DNA from 2 places in the Thermomicrobium sp. genome. Region 1 is predicted to be linked to the other one. Evidence: riboswitches for the same ligand, from Rfam matches in the RefSeq annotation. Region 1 holds a riboswitch; the other holds the start of a gene.

Evidence for each region. Region 1 has a riboswitch for cobalamin ahead of ACWIVK_RS05460 (ribonucleoside-diphosphate reductase subunit alpha). Riboswitches for the same ligand answer to the same signal wherever they lie in the genome.
Region 2: another riboswitch for cobalamin. It lies ahead of ACWIVK_RS09705 (prenyltransferase/squalene oxidase repeat-containing protein); the one in region 1 lies ahead of ACWIVK_RS05460 (ribonucleoside-diphosphate reductase subunit alpha).

The regions. Positions count from the first base shown of each region.
Region 1 covers NZ_JBRBZA010000029.1:12,535-23,346, forward strand. The annotation lists gene ACWIVK_RS05440 (heavy metal translocating P-type ATPase) at 1-2,234, shown strand, start outside; gene ACWIVK_RS05445 (ATP-binding protein) at 2,286-4,055, opposite strand; gene ACWIVK_RS05450 (DNA double-strand break repair nuclease NurA) at 4,052-5,203, opposite strand; gene ACWIVK_RS05455 (glycosyltransferase) at 5,222-6,529, opposite strand; cobalamin riboswitch at 7,086-7,270, shown strand; gene ACWIVK_RS05460 (ribonucleoside-diphosphate reductase subunit alpha) at 7,418-9,730, shown strand; gene ACWIVK_RS05465 (ribonucleotide-diphosphate reductase subunit beta) at 9,750-10,736, shown strand.
Region 2 covers NZ_JBRBZA010000058.1:30,546-41,357, reverse strand. The annotation lists gene ACWIVK_RS09715 (hypothetical protein) at 1-186, opposite strand, end outside; gene ACWIVK_RS09710 (hypothetical protein) at 189-1,124, opposite strand; gene ACWIVK_RS09705 (prenyltransferase/squalene oxidase repeat-containing protein) at 1,121-2,626, opposite strand; adenosylcobalamin (AdoCbl) riboswitch at 2,759-2,900, opposite strand; gene ACWIVK_RS09700 (hydroxyacid-oxoacid transhydrogenase) at 3,310-4,596, opposite strand; gene ACWIVK_RS09695 (purine-nucleoside phosphorylase) at 4,736-5,605, opposite strand; gene recO (DNA repair protein RecO) at 5,568-6,386, opposite strand; gene ACWIVK_RS09685 (bifunctional 4-hydroxy-2-oxoglutarate aldolase/2-dehydro-3-deoxy-phosphogluconate aldolase) at 6,401-7,042, opposite strand; gene ACWIVK_RS09680 (NAD(+)/NADH kinase) at 7,120-7,983, shown strand; gene ACWIVK_RS09675 (zinc ribbon domain-containing protein) at 7,969-8,589, opposite strand; gene ACWIVK_RS09670 (cyclic-di-AMP receptor) at 8,612-8,944, opposite strand; gene tmk (dTMP kinase) at 8,953-9,585, opposite strand; gene ACWIVK_RS09660 (R3H domain-containing nucleic acid-binding protein) at 9,582-10,812, opposite strand, start outside.

The sequences.
Region 1 (10,812 bases):
CGATCGAGGGGATGACGTGTGCCTCGTGTGTTCGCCGCGTCGAGCGAGCACTGAGCCGGGTGCCTGGAGTAGTCGAGGCGAGCGTGAACTTGGCGAGCGAGCGTGCGCTGGTCCGGTACGATCCCCGCACGACGAGCCTCGATGCCTTGATCGGTGCTGTCGAAGCGGCTGGCTACCACGCGGTGATCGTGCCGACTGTTGCGGTGGACGCCGAGGCGAGCGACGACACGGAGCAGCGTCGTGTGCGTCAGCTGCGGCGGCTGCGCGACGAAGTGGTTCTGGCTTGGGCGCTCGCCCTGCCGGTCGTGGTGCTGAACATGTTCGTGCCGCCGTCGCGGTGGTCCAGCATCGTGCTGCTCGCCGCGACGCTCCCGGTGTGGGGCTATTTGGGGCGCCGCTTCCACCTGGCGGCATTGCACAATCTGCGACACGGCCAGTTCACCATGGACACACTGGTCAGCTTGGGGACGAGTGCTGCTTTCTTCTCTTCTCTCGCCAGCACGCTTCCGGCCCTGTGGGCACCGCACGGACATGTCGGTCACACCTATTACGACGTCGCGGCAGTGGTCATCGCGGCGATTTTGCTGGGTCGCTATCTCGAGGCACGGGCGCGGGGGCAAACGACGTCGGCCGTGCGGCGACTGCTCGGATTGCAGCCGAAGACGGCGCGCGTCCGACGCGGGGGTCGTGAGATCGAGATTGCCGTGCACGAGGTCCTGCCGGGTGATCTCGTCGTCGTGCGGCCTGGCGAGCGGATTCCGGTCGATGGCTTCGTCGTCGAGGGACGCTCGGCGGTCGACGAGAGCATGCTGACTGGGGAAAGCTTGCCGGTCGAAAAGGGCCCGGGTGATCGCGTCTGGGGCGGGACGCTCAACACCACGGGGACCTTCGTCCTCCAGGCGACCGCTGTCGGGCAAGCGACGGTGCTCGCGCAGATCGTCCGTCTCGTCCAGCACGCGCAGGGCTCGAAGGCTCCCATCCAGTCCTTGGTCGATCGCGTCGCGAGCGTCTTCGTGCAGGCGGTGATCGTGATCGCGCTCCTCACCTTCGCAGCATGGTGGCTGATGACCGGTGACCCATTGCGGGGGTTGTTGCCAGCTGTCGCCGTGCTCGTCATCGCCTGCCCCTGCGCGATGGGACTGGCGACACCCACGGCAGTCATCGTGGGGACAGGTCGTGGTGCGGAACTCGGCGTGCTCGTGAAGCGTGCCGAGGTCTTCGAGCGCATGGAGCGGCTCACGACGATGGTCCTGGACAAGACCGGCACGCTCACGATCGGGCGGCCGACCGTCACCGACGTCGTCCCGCTCGCCGGCTGGAGTGCCGAGGAACTCCTGCGACTGGCCGCGGCAGCGGAATCGCGCAGCGAGCACCCGCTGGCGCAGGCGGTCATCGCGGCAGCGAAGGGGAACGACGCGACGGTGCCGGTGGTGGAGCGTTTCGAAGCGTTCCCGGGCCGCGGTGTGGAGGCGCTGGTTGCAGGGCGTGCGCTCCTCGTCGGGACGATGCGCTTTCTCCAAGAGCGCGGCATCGCCGTCGATCCGGCCAGCGAGGAAGCAGCAGCACTCGAAGCAGCTGGCAAGACGGTGATCGTGGTGGCGGTCGATGGTGCTCTCGCGGGTCTCATCGGGCTCGCTGATCGGCCGCGCCCGGAAGCGCCGACCGTCGTGCGCGCGTTGCGGGACCGTGGTCTGCGCATCGTTCTTTTGACTGGCGACAACGAGCGGACGGCGCGCAGCATCGCACAGGCCGTCGGAATCGACGAAGTCCGGGCCAATGTCTTACCTGAGCAGAAGGCGAGCGTCATCCGTGCGCTCCAGGAGGAGGGCCAGATCGTCGGCATGGTCGGTGACGGGATCAACGATGCACCGGCCTTGGCGCAAGCGGATGTCGGGATCGCCATGGGCAGCGGGACGGACGTTGCGCTCGAAGCCGGTGACGTCGTGCTGGTGCGACCGGACCTGCGTGGGATCCTGGTCGCCCTGGAGCTGGCTCGACGGACACTGGCGACGATCCGCTGGAACCTGTTCTGGGCGTTCGCGTACAACACCGTGCTCATCCCTGTCGCGGCAGTTGGGCTGTTGAACCCGATGCTGGCTGGTCTGGCCATGGCGTTGAGTTCGGTCTTCGTGGTGACCAACTCGCTGCGCTTGCGCCGGTTCAAGCCGGCTGGTTGGGGAGAACGAGAGCCCAGCCAAATCGGTGCCGAGCGCGGTGCCCTCGCCGCGCGGTGACGGCGCGACTCCGCGTCGTCGCGACCGCTCGAGGAGGGTGGCACGACTGGGTCAAACCGGCGTCGCTGTCACGAGACCGTTCGCGGTCAAGAATTCTCGGACATCGGTGAACGCGTTGAAAAAGAGCGGTGTCCCGGCGAAGGACAGCGGCGAGACGGGGCCGACGGTCATGAAGGAGTAGACGCGACTCGTTGGATCGAAACTCGAGTGTGGGTCGCGGAAGAGACGATACAGAGCGAGCGCGTGCTCGTCACCTCCGGCGAAACTCTCCAGAGCGCGATACTCTTGACCGAGCCCCAGCCCGTAGCCGAAAAAGGCGATGCGGAGCTGCGAGACGATCTCGGGATGGAGACTGGCGAGCGATTGGCTGATGACCAACCAACCGACCCCGTACTTCCGTGTCGTGCGCACCGCATCGATGAGGAGTGCGCGGATTTGCGCTCGGGGGGATTCGGGGTCGAGATAACCCGTGGGTGCCAGGCGGTGCGCTTCGTCGATCAGGATCAGGGTGTTGAGATTTTCCGACCTAGCATAGGCCTGTTCAGCAGCAGAGCGAATCCCCTCCAAAAGACGCCGAATCACGATTTCCTGGATCGTCTCGTTCCAGAGTACCGGCTCGTGCCGGTCGGCAGAATCGGCTCCCGACAGATCGAGGGAGACGATCAACCGATCGCTGGGTCGGAACAGCCCATCGAGGACCCGCTCGATCGTGCGAGCGCGTGGATTCCCGCGGTCACTGAAGAGCAGAGCCAGCGGTCGCCAGGAGTGCGTGTAGAGTTCGGCACGATCGACTCGCTGCAGCATGTACTGGAAACGGGCGCGCGCTTCCGCTGACCGGTAGAAAACGCGCTGAACCTGCTCGTCGCTCAGGATCGACAGCACCCGTTGGAAAGTCTTCAGCTGGTGCAGTTCAGCCAGTTGCACTCCTTGCTTGCGCAGATGCTGCGCGATCTCGCGGGCAGCGAGTTGACGGTTTTCGCGGACACCGAAGGAAAGCTTGTCAAAGAATACGGAGGACACGAGCAGCTCTTCGAGCAGTTCCCAGCGGTCGAGGATGAGGTCGCGAGCCGAGAGGACAACGGCGACGCGGCCCAACGAGTCGTGCAGGATGGTGCGAAGCGGAAGGGGGAAGCCGCTTGGTGCGGATCGGTCACGCAAGTCCTTGCTGAATTCGCCTTGCGGATCGACGACCAGGAGCGCCATCTCCGGGTGCCGCGCGTAGGCGAGCAGCAGCATCTTGGCCAGGACGGACTTTCCCGACCCGGTCTTACCGAAGATGCCGATGTGGTACGCCTCGCCGGCTCCGCGGGGTCCTCGGTCGAAATGTTTGAACCAGAGCGGAAGCTTGGGTCCCGAACCGTAGACGCGACCGAGATAGAAGAGGTCGGCCCGAGCGTGGGCGAGCAACCGATCGAGGACGTCGTCTCCGACAGCGAAGATCGGTGTGCCGGTGGGAGGGACCGTGCCGAGAATCGACGGGCGGAAACCGGTTCCATCCTCCGCGAAAACAGCGCTGATCGCCAGCATACCTTGATGGGTGTCCTGTCGCTCGCTCACCGCGTCGATCCGTCCACGCTGCCGAATCAGGCTGCGGATCGTCGGATCCTCGTGCCACACATTGCGCAGGACGATCTCGGTAATCTGGCCGAGCGCGTAATGCCGCACCCCGTCCTGGATGAAGGGCAGGAGGACCAGTTCGCCGACCAACTTGCGCCGGGTCGCTGCATCGAGCAACTCCAGCGTGAGCTGGCCCGTGGATGAGGGGGAGCCGAGCACCCCGATCGGTTCGCTACCATCGTGCAGCAGGGCAATGCCGCTCATGGCGATGAGAGCGATTCGCTGCGGTAGCTCTCCAGTGCGAGAAAGACGTCGTCGAGCACAGGATACCTACGCGTTGCTGCCTCGCGCACCGCATGCCGGAGCGCTCGCGTCGCGCGACGGAGCGAGCGCACCATTCGGTCAGCCAAGTAGAGGGGAAACGGCTCCCGGAGCCTCCCACTCGCGCTCTGGTAGTGAACCGCTTGGAGCACGCTGGCCAATCGGCCGGTATCGACCGCGACGGACTCGTGCAATTCGAGGCGGAGCGCCGGCAACCAAGGATGAGAGCGCACATAAACCACGCGGAGTCGATCGACCGCGCGCAGCACCCGCTGGATCGGTGAGCTGGCACGCAAACGAAGGCTGTCTGGCAAGAGATCGAGACTGAATGCGTGGGGGCGCCGACCAGTGGTGACCGGGAGCGGCCAGGTGAACTCCCCTGGAGCGAGCAGGACAGTCAGGAGCGCTCGGTCGTCGAGCCGTTGGTCGAGGCCGAGCCGATCAGCGAGATCGCGCCGTGCGGTGTATTTGGGCACGCCGACCCAGCAGCGCGGCGGATCGGCTGAACACAGGACACGAGCGAGGTCTTCGAGCCGGTCGGGCAACGTCTCGAGGAAACCGCGTGCCGCTGGTGACGGTGGTTCCCGACGAGCGAGCGCGCGCAACGCCTGATCGAACGCGATGAGCGGGGTCGTGAGCGACCCATCGAGGAAGACGACGTCATGCGGTGCGCGGGCCGCGAGTTCGAGTTCGCCCGCCGCCATCAGCGCGCGCGCCAACGCATCGTTGGCCTCGTCGTGTGGCGCGAGTTCGACCGACAGCGCGTGACGGGGTTCTGGCCAGAAGCGCTTTTCGCTGGGCGGCGTCAACCCCTCGACAGCAAGCGCGCCAGCAACCAGAAGATCGTGCGCGAGTAACCGCTCGACCGCGACCGAGCCGTCGACACCGCAGGTGGTCGGCGTCGGGACTGCTGGAAGATCTCCCAGCGTTGCCAGCAGCCGTTCGCTGGCTAAGACCTGCCGCCAGCGCTCGCGCTCGGCCCGCTGGCTCGTGAGTTGCTCGATGACCGAGCGGCTCAGCTCCGGCGCGCGACCGAGGAGTTCCTCGACGAGTGCGGCGGGGAGGTCGACGAAGATGCGCGTCTGGCTCATCGCTCCGTCCGCTCGTGCTCAGCTTTGGGTCGGGCGCAAAACGGGTTGCTTGGTCCGCGCGAGTTCCGCGATCAGGCGTGCGGCCTTGCGCCGACCGTCGACTGCCTGGATGCGTGCACTGGCAGCTGCGAGCCGAGCCTTGCGTTCCTCGTTGGTCAGGAGGTCCTCCAAGGCGCGGAAGAACTCGTCGTCCGTGAAGCGATACGGGTGGAAGCGGAAGCCGAAGCCGCACTCTTGGATGCGCTGCGCGTTGTCGTGCTGGTCCCAGAAGAGCGGTAGTGCCAGCATCGGCTTGCCGAAGTGCATGCATTCCGTCGTCGTATTGTTCCCACCGTGCGTGATCACGGCGTCGACGAGCGGGAGGATCGACGGCTGGGGAAGATACTCGTCTCCCCAGATGTTATCGGGGAGACTGAGCTTCCCCTTTTGCGGTCCTAAGCTGATGATGACCCGATAGTCGGTCCGGCCGAGAAGATCGACCAAGCGTCCCATCAGTTCCGGCTCGGCCGAGCCCAGGCTGCCCAGGCTGACGTAGAGCAGCGGACCGCCCTCACGCAGGTGCTCCGGCAACTCGAAGGGTGGTTCCGTATCGCGCACCGACGAGTCGATCCGGTGCCAGACCGGCGCGAGCGGCTGTGACCGCGGGTAATCCAGTTCGGCTGGGTAGAGGTAGAGATCGAGCCAGGGGCTCTCCCAGATGAACCCGAATGGCGGTAGCGGCGGGGCGCCATTCTCGCGGCAGAAGGTGTCGAGCTCTTCATGCAACGGACCGACTGCGTCCCAATACTCCCGGCGCCAGGCTTCCCACTGCGAGCGATCGTTCGTCGGCAACCCGCTGAGAGCAGGTGGGAGGTCCGGATCGGGGATTTCCAGCGGGTTGCACGACACGATGCGAACCCAGGGGACACCGGCCGTGACGACCGCGGGAAAGGCGACGACGTTGTCCTCCACGATCGCGTCGGGACGCAGCTCGGCGAAGATCTCGCGCAGCCGCGGCTCGACGTACAGGGCGCCGTCGATGAGCGAGCGCCAGATCGGCGCGGTCAGGGTGCGGATCTGTTCGAAGGTGCTCTCCCGGAAATGCGGTGCGGTATTGGCGATGAAATCCTTCCAGAACTGCCCGGGCTCCTCCGGCTGCTCGGGAGGCGGCGTCAAGCGCATCAGACGCTCTTCGAATCCCTTGGCTTCCAAGGTGCCCGCGAACGATTCCTCGACGACGAAAACGACCCGCAGGCCGAGTTCCTGGAGCGCTCGACCGATGCCGATGCAGTTGTTCGTCGGCCCGTAGGCACCCTCGGGGAAGAATACGACGGTCAACTGCGCCATCCGCATCTCCCTTCAGTCGCACTGTCCTGCGTTGGAACGATCATAAGCTGACGCACTCGCGCGTGTCCAGTCGTGGCGAACGACAGTTAGCGGAGTCGAGGCCCCCGCGCTGGTCCGAGGCGGGCCAGTCGCTCGATGAGGACGGCAGGAGCCGTCCAGCTCGCTTCTCTAGTTGCCGCGCCGAGGGGGCGCGACAGTTGGCCGGTCCTGCCGCCCGCGTCGGAGGAGCGGTGTCGCCGTGTAGGAGTACCGCTTCCGCCTTGCGGAGGTCAGTACTCGCGTTGTCGCTCGTGCCATGTCGTCACGACTTCTCGGCAGGCTCGCGGTGCCTGCACAGCGACTGAGCGCTGGTCACCTACGGCTGCCTCGCCGTCGTCACGCGGAACGAGTGCGTGCGACGCATCACAGCGGACAGCAGGCTGCACTGGCGTGGTGGACTCGACCATGGTGCCTTTCTGGAACATCTTGTCAGCACGGTGCTCGATGCATACACTGGGAGGCGTGACCACAAGATGTAGGGGTTCGGGAGTACCGGAAGCCCTGTATCTTGTGGCATAGCAGCGAAAAGCGGACGGGTGCCGGGAAGTCCGGTGCAAATCCGGCGCTGCCCCGCAGCGGTGAGCGGGGACGAAGGCTGCAGCCGGTCATCTTGACCGGGGCCACTGGCGGGAGACCGCTGGGAAGGCGCAGCTGGTCGGTCGATCCGCAAGCCCGAAGACCGACCCGTCCGCTCGGATCGGTACCGCGCCTCGCGGGTGGGCGCGGGCCAGAGTCGGTATCGATCCTGCGCGTTAGGCGTGGGATGCTCGACCCCGGGGGAGCATCCGGTCGGTGCCGCTCTGCCCACTCAGTCGCGCGAGGCGGCCGGACAAGCAGGAGGGCGGTGCGATGGTCTCCCTGGTGTCGAGTGCGCTCGATCTCCGACCGATTCCACGGGACGAAGCAGCCGAACTGGATAGTCGCATCTTGAAGTGTCTCCAGCAGTTGCCCGATCGGCCCGAGGCCGAGCGGGAAGCAGCGGCGCTGCTGCTGGAAAAGATCGCCCGCGAGGCGGATGACGGGACGCCCCTCCCCTATCCCGAGCATTTCCGGCGATTCGTCGAGCGAGGCATCGCGCGTGGCGCCCTCGATCCGCGACTTCGGACCTTCCAGCTCGATGTCCTCGGGCGGGCGCTCGACCCGGCGCGTGACGCACTCCTCGGTTATGCGGCGCTGGCGACGCTGGCCGATCGGTACCTGGTGCGGGATCCGGAAACGCGTCAGCTCCTGGAGCGACCACAGGCGCTCTTCATGCGTGTGGCGATGGGGCTGGCGCTGGTCGAGCCGCCCGAGACTCGGACGAGCTGGGCCCTGCGCTGGTACGACCTGATGAGTTCGCTCCGGTATCTGCCGAGCACGCCGACACTCTTCAATGCGGGCACGCCGCACCACCAGCTGGCCTCGTGCTACCTGGCGGAGGTCGAGGACAGTCTGGAAAGCATTTTGGGTTCGGCCTACGAGTTCGGGATGCTCGCCAAGTATGCCGGCGGGATCGGTACCGCCGTGACGCGCATCCGGGCCACGGGTGCTCCCGTGCGGGGGATCAATGGGGCGAGCGGTGGGCTGATCCCGTTTCTGCATCTGTACGATGCCCTGATCGCCTCGATCAGTCAGGGTGGTCGCCGGCGCGGCACGATGTGCGTGTATCTCGAGCCGTGGCATCTTGAGGTGGAAGCGTTCCTCGATCTTCGCCGCAATGCCGGTGATCCCTACCGTCGTACCCATCAGCTCAACACCGCGCTCTGGATCCCCGATGAGTTCCTGCGGCGGGTCGAGACGGACGACGTCTGGTACCTCTTCGATCCGATCGTGGCGCCCGAGCTCCCGGATCTCGTGGGTGCCGCCTTCTCGGAGCGTTACCGAGAACTCTGCCGTCAGGCAGAGGCGGGGATGCTCCCGCGGCGCGCCTGGCGCCGCCTGCCTGCCCGCGAGCTGTGGTTGGCCATCTTGGCGAGCCTGATGGAGACTGGACACCCCTGGCTGACCTTCAAGGACGCTGGGAACCTCCGTTCTCAGCTGCGCGGGATCGGTGTCATCCACTCGAGCAACCTCTGTACCGAGATCTTCCTCCCGACCAGTCGCGAGGAGGTGGCGGTGTGCAATCTCGGCAGCGTGAACCTCGCGCGCCACTGCTCGCCGAACGGCGAACTGGACTGGGAGCAGCTGGCGCAGACGGTGCGGCTAGCGATGCGGGCACTCGACAACGTCATCGATGCCAACCTGTATCCTTCGGAACGCGCAGCGCGTGCCAACCAGCGCAATCGTCCCGTGGGGCTCGGCCTGATGGGCTTCGCCGAGCTCTTGGCTCGCCGCGGGCTGTCGTACGCCGAGCCAGCAGCGGCGGAGCTGGCGGACCGCATTGCCGAGTTCCTCAGCTATCACGCCATCATGGCCAGTTGCGCACTGGCCGAGGAGCGAGGCGCATTTCCCACCTTCGCCTCCTCCCGCTGGGCAGCTGGTGTGCTCCCGATCGATACCCTGGATGAACTCGCAGCCGCTCGTGGCTTCCCAGTGGAGGTGGACCGCAGCCGGCGACTGGACTGGGAACCGCTTCGCCAGCGTGTGCGGCGCGGCCTGCGCAATGGTGCCGTGATGGCGGTGGCACCCACCGCGACGATCGCTTTACTGGCAGGGACCACCCCGAGTCTCGATCCGTACTATGCGAACGTCTTCAGTCGGCAGACGCTCTCCGGGAAGTTCCTGGAAGTCAACCCCATTCTCGTGGATGAACTCCGGCGTCGGGGTCTCTGGGAGCAGTTGTTGCCCGATCTCGTGGCAGCGCGTGGGGACTTGCGAGCGGTTCCGGGTTGCCCACCCGACCTCGTCGCGCGCTTCCCGACCGCCTATCAAGTGCCGGCGGAGGCGTACATCGAAGTGGCGGCGCGCGTTCAGAAGTGGGTGGACATGGGGGTCAGTCGCAATCTCTACCATGCGGCTGATCGGCCGGGGCAACTGAGCGCGGTCTATCTCGCAGCCTGGCGCAAAGGGCTCAAGAGCACCTACTACTGCTTCGTTCGTCCACGCATGGAGATCGAGCAATCCACGGTCGCCGTCAACAAGGCGCGGCGTCGCCCGCAATGGGTGCAGCTCGCCGAGCGCGAGGTGCTGGCGAGCGATCTCGCGAGCTGTCGTCTCGATGGTTCGTGCGAAAGTTGCCAGTGAAGGACGAGGAGGGACCGGAATGGCGCGCCGATTGCTCGGAGGCGATCCGATGGCTGCGGTGGAGCTCTTCCCGCTGAGTCACCCGTGGGCCTACGCGCATGTCCAACAAGCCAAGCACAACACCTGGTTCCCGGAAGAAATACCGCTCCACGACGACGTGCGCGACTGGCACGAGCGCTTGAGCGAGGAAGAGCGGCGAGCCGTGGAGATGTTCCTGGGTTTCTTCAACCCGATGGAGTCGCTGGTCACGACCAACCTGCTGCTCAGTCTCTATCGGGTGGTGACGGCCCCGGAAGCCCGGCTCTATTTGGCACGACAGGCGTGGGAAGAAGCGAACCACGTCATGGCGTTCGAGTACGTCATCAAGACGCTGCCGGTGGACCGGAAGCGGGTGTTCGGCTTGCATGTGGAGCATCCCGCCGTCGCGGCGAAGGAGACGTTCCAGCGCCAGTTGACCGAGCAGTGGCTCGTTGCCCCTGACATCGAGCGCGTCGAGGGACTGCAGCGACTCGTCCGCAACCTCGTCGGCTACTTCGTGATCTTGGAGGGAATCTTCTTCTACTCCGGCTTCGCGCTGGCCCTGGCGTTCCGCCAGCGGAACCTTTTGCGTGGTCTATGCACCATCGTCGATTGGGTTCTGAAGGACGAGTCGCTCCATCTCTCGTTCGGGGTCCACTTGATCACGACGATCCTGGAGGAGCACCCGGAGATCTTGAGCGCGGCGTTCGGTCACGAGCTGCGGGAGCTCATCCTACGTGCGGTCGAGCTGGAAGAAGCGTACAACCGGGCGGTGCTACCAGAGCCGCTCATCGGTCTCGATGCTGATGCGCTCAACCGGTACGTGCGCTACATCGCTGATCGACGGTTGGAGGAACTGGGGTTGCCGATCGCTTTCGGGGAATCGAATCCGTTACGCTGGATGGTCGCGCAGGTCGACGTGCCGGAAATCGTCAACTTCTTCGAGGCCCGCAATATCCATTACGAAGTCGGCCGTGCGCGTTGGTAGAGTGGGTGCCCAGTGCCCGAAGAATGCGAGCGGGGAGCGGCACGACTGCTCCCCGCTCGTGCGTGTCGAGCCGCTC
Region 2 (10,812 bases), on a different contig from region 1:
CAGGAGAAAGCCCGCAGCCAGGAGCGGTAGGCGAGGCGCCTGCCGACCGAGCGGCCGCGCCGTGTCGACTGCGATCCAGACGGTCGCTACGGCCAGCGCTGCCAGGCTCAAGTAGAACGGATTGCGCGTCACGGAGATCGCGAGCACCAGCACGAGTGCCCAGAGCAACCAGGTGATCGCGTTCATGGTCACCGCCTCCGCCAGCGGGCGAACGAGTACGTGAGCAGGACGATTGCCGCGAGACTCGTGAAGATGAGTGCGCCCCAGGGTGGACCAGTGGCGTTGCTATCGGCCACGGCCGTAGATGGCGTCACCTCGAGGCTCGGGGTGCTCGAGGAAGCAGCGAGCGCTGCAGCGGTCGGGGAGACCGTTGGCTGTACCTCGGCACCAGTCGGCGGCGTCGGGGAGAGTATCCCGAGAGTCGGAGTCGGCAACGTGGGCGCGACTGTCGAGGAGGATGCGGGACCAGTCTCGCGGCTGTCCGGCTGGGCCGTGGGAGGTCCGACTACCGGTTGACCTGGGCTCGGCACTGGAGGCACGGGCGGGCTCACCGCTGGCTCGGTCGGATCGATGACGACCGAGGGGACTGGCGGTGCAGTCGGTTGCGTGGCGGCAGGCGGACTGGACGAGCGCTCGATGCCATGCGCGCGTGCGATCTCCTCGATCGTCAAAGAGGGAAGACCGCTCTCTGTGGCTGTCCATGACCAACCGTCCACGTCGCCGTCGCGGACGATCCGGTTAGAAGCACCGACTGGGTGGAGTACCCAGCTGCCGTCCGGCGTGAGCCCGTAGTAGTGCCAGAACCAAGCGGGCTGGCTCTTGGCTCGACAGAAACAGTCCTCCGCTGGACATCCTTCGCCGGAGATGGCACAAACGGCGAGCCCCAGTCCACCGAACGGGGCGACCGTGATCGGAACGCCAGCGCGCTGGAGGAGTTCGATGCCAGTGATGGTCGGTTCCTCGAACTGGACGTATGCAGTGATGACTCGGCCATCGCCGAAGCGGATGACCAGTCCAGCGCCATTTGGCCGCTCAGCGTGCGAGGTCATGCTGCCCGCGCCCGCAAACGCGAGCGCGAGCAGCAGCGTGAGGAGGAGGCGAAGCAGGCGAGACGTGCGAGTCACGAGCTTTCCTCGACGATGCGAGCGCCGAGCCGGGTCAGCAAGACATCGTGCCGCTCCGGCCATCGGCCGGGGTGCCATTCGAAGCGGGCGCGTTCGAAATACTGTACGACCATCCCGTCTTCGACGAACTCCTCGCTGAGCGGATAACCGAAGACCTCGAGACCGCCGTACTGTTCCCAATAGGCGCGGAAACCGTGGCAGATGTTGTGCTGCGTCGCTGCGAAGTAGGTGCAGGCTGCCGGATCGCCTGGCTGAGCTGGCGCGAATGGTTCGGGTGGTACTGTTGGGAGCCGCTCAGCCCCGAGCCGGCCGAGCATCACGAGTGTGCTTCCGTCCGGCATGAGGTGGAACTCGAAGCGCGCGCGCTCGGTGTACTGGACGAGCAGCCGGAGTTGCGGATCGAAGAACGGACCAGTGATCGGATAGCCGAAATTGGCCAGTTCTCCGCGCTGCTCCCACGTCTCCAGGAACGGGCCGCACAAACTGTGTCCGGTCTCCGGGAAGAACCGGCAGCCTTCTTGAGTGGTCTCGAGCGGCACGCGAGCACGGGTCAGTGGGAGAGCGATGCCGCGGAGCGGAAAGGCCTCGCGCGCCAGCGCAGGGATCGCTTGCACGGTGGCGAACAGATTATCGTCCGGGGCATCGTCGCGCCAACGGAGCGCACCGCTGGGGTTCGCGAAGCGTGCCAGGGCATCGAGTGCGAAGCGCCAGGACGGCGATTGCGGTTCCTCGCCTGCAGCCAACAGTGCTTGGACGGCGAGCGCAGTCGAGTTCGCATCACCTACCAGCTGATCAGCGGGTTGGTAGGCAAAGGAGCCATCCGCGGCTTGGACGCTGCGCAAATACAGGAGGGCCTGTCGTACCTGCGGATGCTCGCGCTGGCCAGTGGCAACGAGCGCCTGGATCACTAGTGCCGTCGTGTTCGAGTCGCCTGCGCCCAGTTGCGTGCTGCCGTCCCAGGCCCAGCTACCGTCGGCAGCTTGCCGTTCGAGCACTGCTTGGATCGCTCGCTCGGGAACCGGTGCTCCGGCGGCAACGAGTGCGAGGAGCGCATACGCGTTGCTGAAGAGTTGCTGATCGTAGAGTCCGCTCGCCTTGTCGTAAGCACGCTGCAGGCGATCGACGAGGTCGACACCGCCGAACGCGCGTGGATCGCGCCCGCTCGCGACAGCGGCGAGAATCAGCTTGGCTGCACCGCCCGGCTGCTCGCTGTAGCGAGCCGCGACCGACTCCAAGTACGCGATGGCGCTCGTCCCTCCGACTCGCTGCACCGAGCCAGGGTCGATGCCGACCGAGGCGAGAGCCAGGACTGCATCGACCGTGATGCCCGGATCGCTCTCGCCCGTGAAGCCGGCAAAGCCGCCATCAGCTCGTTGCTGGGCGGTGAGCCAGGTCACTGCCCCCGCGAGCGCGCGGCCAACCGTGAACTGATTCGCAGAAACGTCCATTCCTGGTGCGAGAACGAGCAACAAAACGGTCAGAATAGCGAGGAGACGACGCATACCTCACTCCTCCCTCGTCGCGTCGACCGAGGTCGATCCAAACCGCACCCACTTGTCCGTGTTGGGAAAACGAGGACAGCCCGCGCGGGGCGGGCTGCCAATGGTTCACTGCATCGAGGCACAGTGCATCACCGGCGTCCTCCCCCCTTGGCTCGAGGCGGGTCGGACACGGCGGCGACGGTAGACCTGGCTTCGTCGCACCGACTGGTGCGACGTCACAGTTGCGGCACAGCCCCGGACTTTCACCGGTGTTCCCCCGTGTGGACGAACGGAACGCGCTGCTGCGCTCCCGCTCGCACCCGCCGCCGTCTCGCACATCCTGTCAAGGTGCAGCGCCGATCGATCGGCTGCGCACATTGTGAAAGCTCGTGGCCCCGTTGTCAAGCCCGCTTGGGCACATTCCGGGCCAGCGATCGAGTTCCTGGCCCGCTCGACTCTCGACTCGCACACGGCACAGGACCTCCCGGTGATGGTGCTCGGTGCGCCTCAGACGGGAATGCGCCAGGTTTCCAGCCATGGTTTGGTCGGTCGGAACCACCTGCTCTCGGCGCGAACAAGGCGGACGATCACGGCTGCTCCTGGCTCGACCAGTCGGTATGCCGTCGAAAATAGAATGACTCTGCGGTACCGCCCATCTCGATGGCTGGCGCAGGCGCTGATGATGAAAGAGCTTTGGACAAGGCTCACCAGTACCGCATCGCTTGGCGGTAGATGGCGCGCAGAGCGCGCTCATCGACTGGCCGTGGGCTGTTCACCAGAATGCGCTGCTGGGCCAGCGTTCCCTCGACGAGTGCCGGAATGTCGCTCTCGGTGAAGCCGAGTTCCGCGAGACCACTCGGCAGACCGAGATCGCGCATGAGCTGGATGAGCGCGTCGGCAACCGCTTCGGCAGCGGCGCGGACCGGCAGACCGCGAGTGTCGATCCCCAACATCTCGGCCACTTCAGCGTGTCGCTCGGGCCAGGCCGGTGCCGTAAAGCGGAGACCAGCCGGTGCGCCCACGACGACAGCCAGGCCGTGCGGGATGAGCGGCTCGTCGACCTCGTAGTCGGGCGGGAAGAAGTCACGGACGAGCCCGGCGATCGGGTAGGACATGGCGTGTGGGATGTGGACCCCAGCGTTCCCGAAGCCGATACCGGCCGTCAAGCTGGCGAGCGCCATGAAGGTGCGGGCCTCCAGATCGAGCGGGTTGTAGACTGCTCGCCGCAGATACCGTGCACCCCAGCGGATAGCCTGCGCGCTCCAGAGGTCAGCGACCGGGTTGGACCCGATGTAGGCTGGTCGCTCGGCTGGGCTGGCCGGTCGAGGACGAACGTGATACGGCTTTGCTGTATACGATTCGATCGCGTGGCAGAGGACGTCCAGCCCGGCGAACGCGGTCACCATCGGGGGACAGGTGACCGTGTTGAGCGGATCGACGATCGCCATGGTCGGCCGGATGAAACGGTGGGAGATGCCGGTCTTCAACCGGCGATCGGTCAGTTCGAGGGCGATCACCGCGGTGGTTTCGCTGCCCGTGCCAGCGGTCGTGGGGAGGGCCAGGTGCGGCTTCAGTGGGCCGGGAACCGGATTGCCCCTCCCGACCGGCTTGTTGATATAGTCGAAGAGGTCAGCCGGGTAGGACGTGAAGAGGTTCATCGCTTTGGCGGTGTCGATCGTGCTCCCACCTCCGAGCGAAACAAAGGCGTCCGGCTGGACGCGTTGGGCAAAAGCGATGGCATCGCGCAATGAGCGATCGGTCGGCTCGATGTGCACCTGGTCGAAGACGACCACTTCCGCACCAGCGCGCTGGATCGCTGCCTCGACGGGCTCGATCAGGCCATGCTGTCGCAGATGACGGTCAGTGACGAGGAGGACGCGGCGTGCCCCGAGCCGCTCGAGTTCCACGGTCACGTCAGCGGTCGCGCCGGGCCCGAAACGGAACGGGACGAGATCCATGGCGATGACGGTCTGGGTCAGGCTCGCGCTCATGCCGGATGCTCCTTCCGGAACACAACAGGCGGCATCATCGTCGGCCAGGTGGAACCAGCCGTCAAGAGGAGCGTGTGCTCTCCAGCGCGGAGCGTACTGGTGCTGTGCCCGGGTTTGTCGATCACGGCGTGGACGTCGCTCAGCGATGCTCGGGGCCCGGGACGGCATCGCTTTCCTGGGCCAGTTGGTCGAGGAAGCAGCCGAGCAATCGATGAAGACGCGGCCGGGCTCGTTCCCCGATGGCCGCCACCTCTTCGTGCGTCGGGATCGCTGGCTCTTCGGGAATCGCCAGGTTGGTCACGACGGAGATGGCCAGGACGCGTAACCCGAGCGCCCGCGCCAGGATCACCTCGGGGATGGTCGACATGCCGACCAGATCAGCCCCAGCGGCTCGCAACCAGCTGAGTTCGGCTGCCGTCTCGAAGGTCGGCCCAGCGACCATGGCGTACGTTCCCTCCGGGAGTTCCAGGCCGAGTCGAGTCGCAGCAGTACGGGCTACCGTGCGGAGATGGCGATCGTAGGCATCGCGCAGACTGAAGAAGCGAACCCGTCCCGCCGGTGGAATCAGCGGATGGTGACCGGCCAAACCGGGAACGAAGAGGTGATCGCGGAGCAGCACGAAATCGCCCGGTGCGAAGGTCGGATGCAAGGAGCCGGCCGCATTGGTCAGGATGACGATCGGACCGGGCAGATGGGCGAGGAGGGCGATCGGCGCCGCGACTTCGGCAGCCGAGAGACCCTGGTAAAGGTGATAGCGACCGAGGCAAAACCAGATCGAGTGCCCATTCCAGTCTGCCAGCACCAACTCCCGTGGATGACCGGTGACGGCCGGGGCAGCGATACCGGTGAGTTCGTCGAGTGGGACGCGCACCACGACACGCGCGTCTTCGGGAAGACTCGCTAGCCCGGAACCGAGGACGATCAGCGCATCGGGAGTGTGGTGATAACGCTGGGCGAGGGCCTGCGCTCGCTCAGCTGCTCGTTCCTGCCAGGGATGGAGAATGTCCATCACCGCGCCCCTCTTCCTGCAAGAGTGTCGCCACGTCGGCGGAAGCAGCGATGTCGCCGATGTGTGCCTGGAGCGCTGCCCGCAGGGCACTCGCGATCTGACCACGCAAGGTGAGGCTGAGCGGTCGGCGGGCGAGTTCCTGCCAGTGATCGGCCAGCAGGAGGCGCAATGCCTTGACGGCTCCGACGCTGAGCGGGACTTCTCCAGCACTGTGTCCAATGCATTCGCTGCAGAGGATGCCACCCTGATCCGGCGCGAAGGCGAGCCGCCCTGGCGTCAGCTTTCTCCCACAGTGTGGGCAGACGGCGAGTTCCGGGCGGTAGCCGAGGAGAACCAGCAGCCGCATCTCGAACCGTCTGACGACCGCGAAAGGATCGGGCAACTCGGCGAGCAGTCGGAGACACTCGAGCAGGAGGTCGTAGAGTGCCGGTTGCGGATCCTCGTCTGCGGTCGCGCGATCGGTCAGGTCGGCGAGGTAACCGGCCCAGCCGGCGCGCCAGGGTTCCTGGCGCAGTCCGCTGAACGGCTCGACCAGCTGCGCTTGCGTCACGATATCGAGTTCGCGTCCTCGGGCGAGGAGAACTTGGGTTCGCACGAAGAGGTCGAGATGGCCGGCCAAGCGACTCTGCGGCCGACGTATTCCTTTGGCGATGACTCGGAGTTTTCCCGCCTTCGGGGTGAAGAGCGTCAAGATCCGGTCGGCCTCGCCGAGATCGCGGCGGCGCAGGACGATCGCCTCGGTATGGTAAAGCCGGATGCGGTGGTTGGTCGTCTCGGCCATGCCTCGCTCGCTGATCACGATGCTGGAACGCCGATATCCGGGTGAGCGACCAATTCCGCCCATTGGCGGGCGCGTTCCCGCAAGCCAGCCCAGTCTCGTCGCGCAACCAGCGCGCGATCGACCAGATGACTGCCGACCGCCACGGCGACGGCACCGGCTGCCAGGAAAGCTGGTGCGGTCTCGAGTGTCACGCCACCCGAGGGGATCAGTTTCACCTGCGGCAAGGGAGCCAACACGTCCTTGAAGTAGCTCGGCCCCGCGAGACTGGCCGGGTTGACTTTGATGTAATCGGCACCCCATTCCCAGGCGCTGAGGATTTCGGTCGGGGTGAAAGCACCGATCACGCTAGGGATGGAATAGCGTCGGCAGATCTCGATCGTTTCTCGCCGAAGGGTCGGGGTGACGATGAATTGTGCCCCAGCCAACATCGCCTGACGAGCGGTTTCTGCATCCAGGACTGTCCCTGCTCCGACCAGGCAGGATCCATCGAAACGATGCCGCACGACTTCGATGGCACGGCCAGCTTCACGATTCGTGTAGGTGAACTCGAGTACACGCACTCCACCCTCGAGCAAGGCTTCGGCGAGTTCCTCGGCACAGCTCAAGTCATCGAGCCGGATCACGGCGATCAGCCGGTACGTTTCGATCCAGTTCACGTCGCTCCCCCTTCCGCTCGGGTACCATTCGCATCGAGTGTAGCGGGCCGGGTCGGCGGAGAGTAGGAGTCCTCACGATGGCACGACGGTTCGGCGTCGTGGCGGCGCACGGCAAGCCTGAGGCAGCCGAGTTGGCTGACCGGATCCAGCATTGGCTCGCTGCGCACCAGTGCCAGATCGCGAGCGAAGAAGCCCTTCCGGTGGTTTGGCCAGAACTCGACGCGGTCATCGCCATCGGTGGTGACGGGCTCATCATGCGCGTCGCGCACCATTATCCCGAGGTTCCGATTCTCGGGATCAATGTCGGCCGGGTCGGCTTTCTGGCCTTGGTGGAACGAGAGGGATGGGAACAGGCGTTGCACGAGTTGGTGCATGACCGGTACCACGTCCAAGAGGGCCCGACGCTGGCCGTCGAACTGGAACGCGGGCGACGCGTGCTCGTCGATGCTTGGGCGATCAACGACGTCGTGGTTCGTGCCGGATACCAGCTCATCGAAGTCGAACTCTACATCGACGGTCAGTTCGTCAACACCTATCCGGGTGACGGCATGATCGTCGCTACCCCACAGGGAAGTACGGCCTACTGCATGGCTGCCGGTGGACCGGTGCTGACTGCCGGGGTGCATGGGTTCGCCGTGACGCCGATCTGTCCGCACTCGCCGATCCGCATTGCGCTCGTCGTCCCCGAACAGGCGACGATCGAGCAGGTCTACGTGAGCGACCGGGAAGCACGCCTGATCATCGACGGAGAGCCGGTCGCGTCCCTGGAGCAGGGCGATCTCGTCCGGGTGCGACGGGGCAAGCAACCGTTCCGTCTCGTGGTGCTGCCGGGTACGAACTTTTACGAGGCGTTCCGCAGCAAGTTCAATTTCCAAATCCGTCCGGAGGCCCAGCCCAGCCGGCGAACCCGGAATGCCGACACACCATCAGGCGCGCGGTAACTCGCTGGTATCCGGCTCGTTTTCCCGCCTGCTCCGCGACCAGCCAGGTGGGAGCGTGGTCGCCTCGTCCTCCGGTAGGGGCCTCTCCGGCTGTCGCCCGCTCGGAGTGCGTCCCAGAACGCGCTGCACAGCCTCGAGCGGCGAGCGACGCTCCTGTACGGTCAACTCGCCTTCCTCGGTCGGCTGTCGGGTACCGCAGTACGGGCAGTGCGGCCAATCCAAGCTGAGGAGACGGCCACAGGCGATACAGAGCTGTTTCAACGGTGCTCGACAGTAGGGGCAAAACTGGAAGTCGTCCTGCACCGGCCGTCGGCAATGAGGGCAGCGCCCGACTGTTTCCAGGTCCTGGATCAGATATTCCTCCTCCAGCGCCCGCTCGTACTGCTCCTCCAATGTCTCGCGCGGGCGCATCAGGAGATAGAGCAATGCGCCCGGGACGGAAAAAAGAACGACGAGCAACGTCGCGAAGATTTGGGCGATGACGCTCCGGGTCCGTGTTTGGATGTCCTGGAACGTCCACACGACGAGCGCAAACCAGAGCGCCAGATAGTAGGCACCGCCCAACGCGATGAGGAGATGCGCTGCTTGAGCGACGAGCTGTTCCACCGCTGTGCTCCATCCTCTCGCTTCAGGGCAGGCGCTCGAAACGCTCGATCGGAACGACGAAGACGTTGGCGCCGCCGACCTCGACCTCGATCGGCTGCGGAACGAAGAACTCGCCCGATTCCACGATCGGGAACAAGGGATTGACGTACTGTGTGCGCGTGTAGCAATGGGCCTTGATCAGGCGCAGGACCTCGTCGAGCTGGTTGGCTTCGACACCCATCAGCAGCGTGACGTTCTGCTCGCGCAGGAATCCTCCCGTGCTGCTGATCCGGGTTGCGCGGAACCCCTCGTGCTGAAGCGCCTCGAGCAGCCTGTCGGCATCGCGTGCCTGCACGACGGCGATGACGAGCTTCATGGGGATCGTCATGGTGAATGTCTTCCCCGTTCCATGACTTCCGTCACCGTTGTCCAGACGACGTCGGCGACAGCCGTAGGCGGCAATGTCGCATCGACGACACGCCAGCGCTGAGGGTCGCGCTGTGCAGCGGCATGGTACCAGTCGCGTACCCGTTGGTGGAAGGCGAGTTCTTCCTGATCGAGCCGCGTGATCGCCGTCGCGGCAGCCCGGCGGCGAGCCAGGCCGACTTCCACCGGAACATCGAGCAGGATCGTCAGATCGGGCCACAAGTCGCCCGTCGCGACCCGGTGCAACTCGCGGAGCCATCCTTCGTCCAGACCGCGCCCAGCCCCCTGATAAGCCAGCGTGGAGTCGACATAACGGTCACACAGGACGATCGTGCCGCGTGCCAGGGCGGGTCGGATCCGATCCCACACGTGCTCGGCCCGGGCAGCGGTGAAGAGCAGGGCTTCCGTTTCCGGGCGGAGTGCCTCGCCAGCTAAAAGCCAATCGCGGATGGTTTCGCCGAGCGGTGTGCCACCTGGCTCTCGCGTGACGAGAAGGGAATAACCAGCTTCTCGGAGCCGGGCGGCCAAAAGAGAGCATTGTGTCGTCTTGCCTGCTCCTTCCGGTCCCTCGAAGGTGATGAACCAACTCACCAGTTCTCGTCCTCGCGGTAGATTTCGACCCGGCGGAAGGGTTCTCGCCCCCGGCTGCGGGATGCCAGGTTGTACCGCTCGGCGAGCTGATGCTGAAGGCGTCGAATCCAGGCTTCCTGCGGGCGCAACTCGATCCGGCTGCGTGTCCCCTGGAGCACCTGGTGCGCCGCAGCTTCTGCCTCCTCCATCGCGGCCAGGATCCGATCGTGCGCTGCGGTCTCATCGCCGTCGTCAGCGGCTGATTCCAGTTCTTGCTCGCCCGCGAACCGCTCAGGGAACAGCGAGCGGAACAGATTGGCCATCTGCTGCGCCGTATTGCTCCGCAGGACGTACACCGGGATGCCGCGTTGTTCGGCCTCGCGGAGTACCTGCGGTCGCTTGCGGAAGTAGTTCTTCAGCGTCACGACCGCATCTGCCTCGCGGGGTGAGCGGACCAGCTCGACCGGAAGCATCAATTGGCGAATGACGTCCTCCAGCCGGTTCCGGCTGACGCCGAAGGGAAAGAGTCGCATGGTCCGCCTGATCGGCTCGCTGGGCGGAGCGGCGACTGCGATCGTCCCGGAAGGAGTCGCTGGTCGAGTCGGGGCCGGTGTACCGGGAATCCGCTGGTAGGTCCGACGCGGTCCAGAGGGAAGCATGGACCGCTCGGCACGTTGGTCTTGCCCGTGCAACTCCTCGTACCAGATGGACACCGTTCCGTCCGGGTTTCGCTCGCGAATCTCGACGCGGAGCGGCTGGCCGCGCAGGATGGCGTCGACCGCTGCCGCGACGTCGCGGTGCACGGCCACTCGATTGCGCGACTGAATCTCGACCAGAACGCCGAAGGTCGGTGGTGCCTTGCGTTCCAGGATCGACTTCTGGGTGCCCCGCCGGCGAGCTTCCTCGTCGCTCAACGTGACCGACTGGATCCCCCCGATGAGATCCGAGAGGGTCGGGTTCATCATGATGTTTTCCAGCGTGTTCCCGTGTGCGGTTCCGATGAGCTGCACGCCACGCTCGGCGATCGTGCGCGCGGCGGCAGCCTCGAGCTCGGTACCGATCTCGTCGATGACGATGACCTCCGGCATGTGGTTCTCGACCGCTTCGATCATCACCGCGTGCTGAAGACTGGGCGTCGGGACCTGCATCCGGCGGGCGCGACCGATCGCCGGGTGCGGGATATCGCCGTCACCTGCGATCTCATTGCTCGTGTCCACGACGATCACCCGCTTGCGCAGGTCGTCAGCC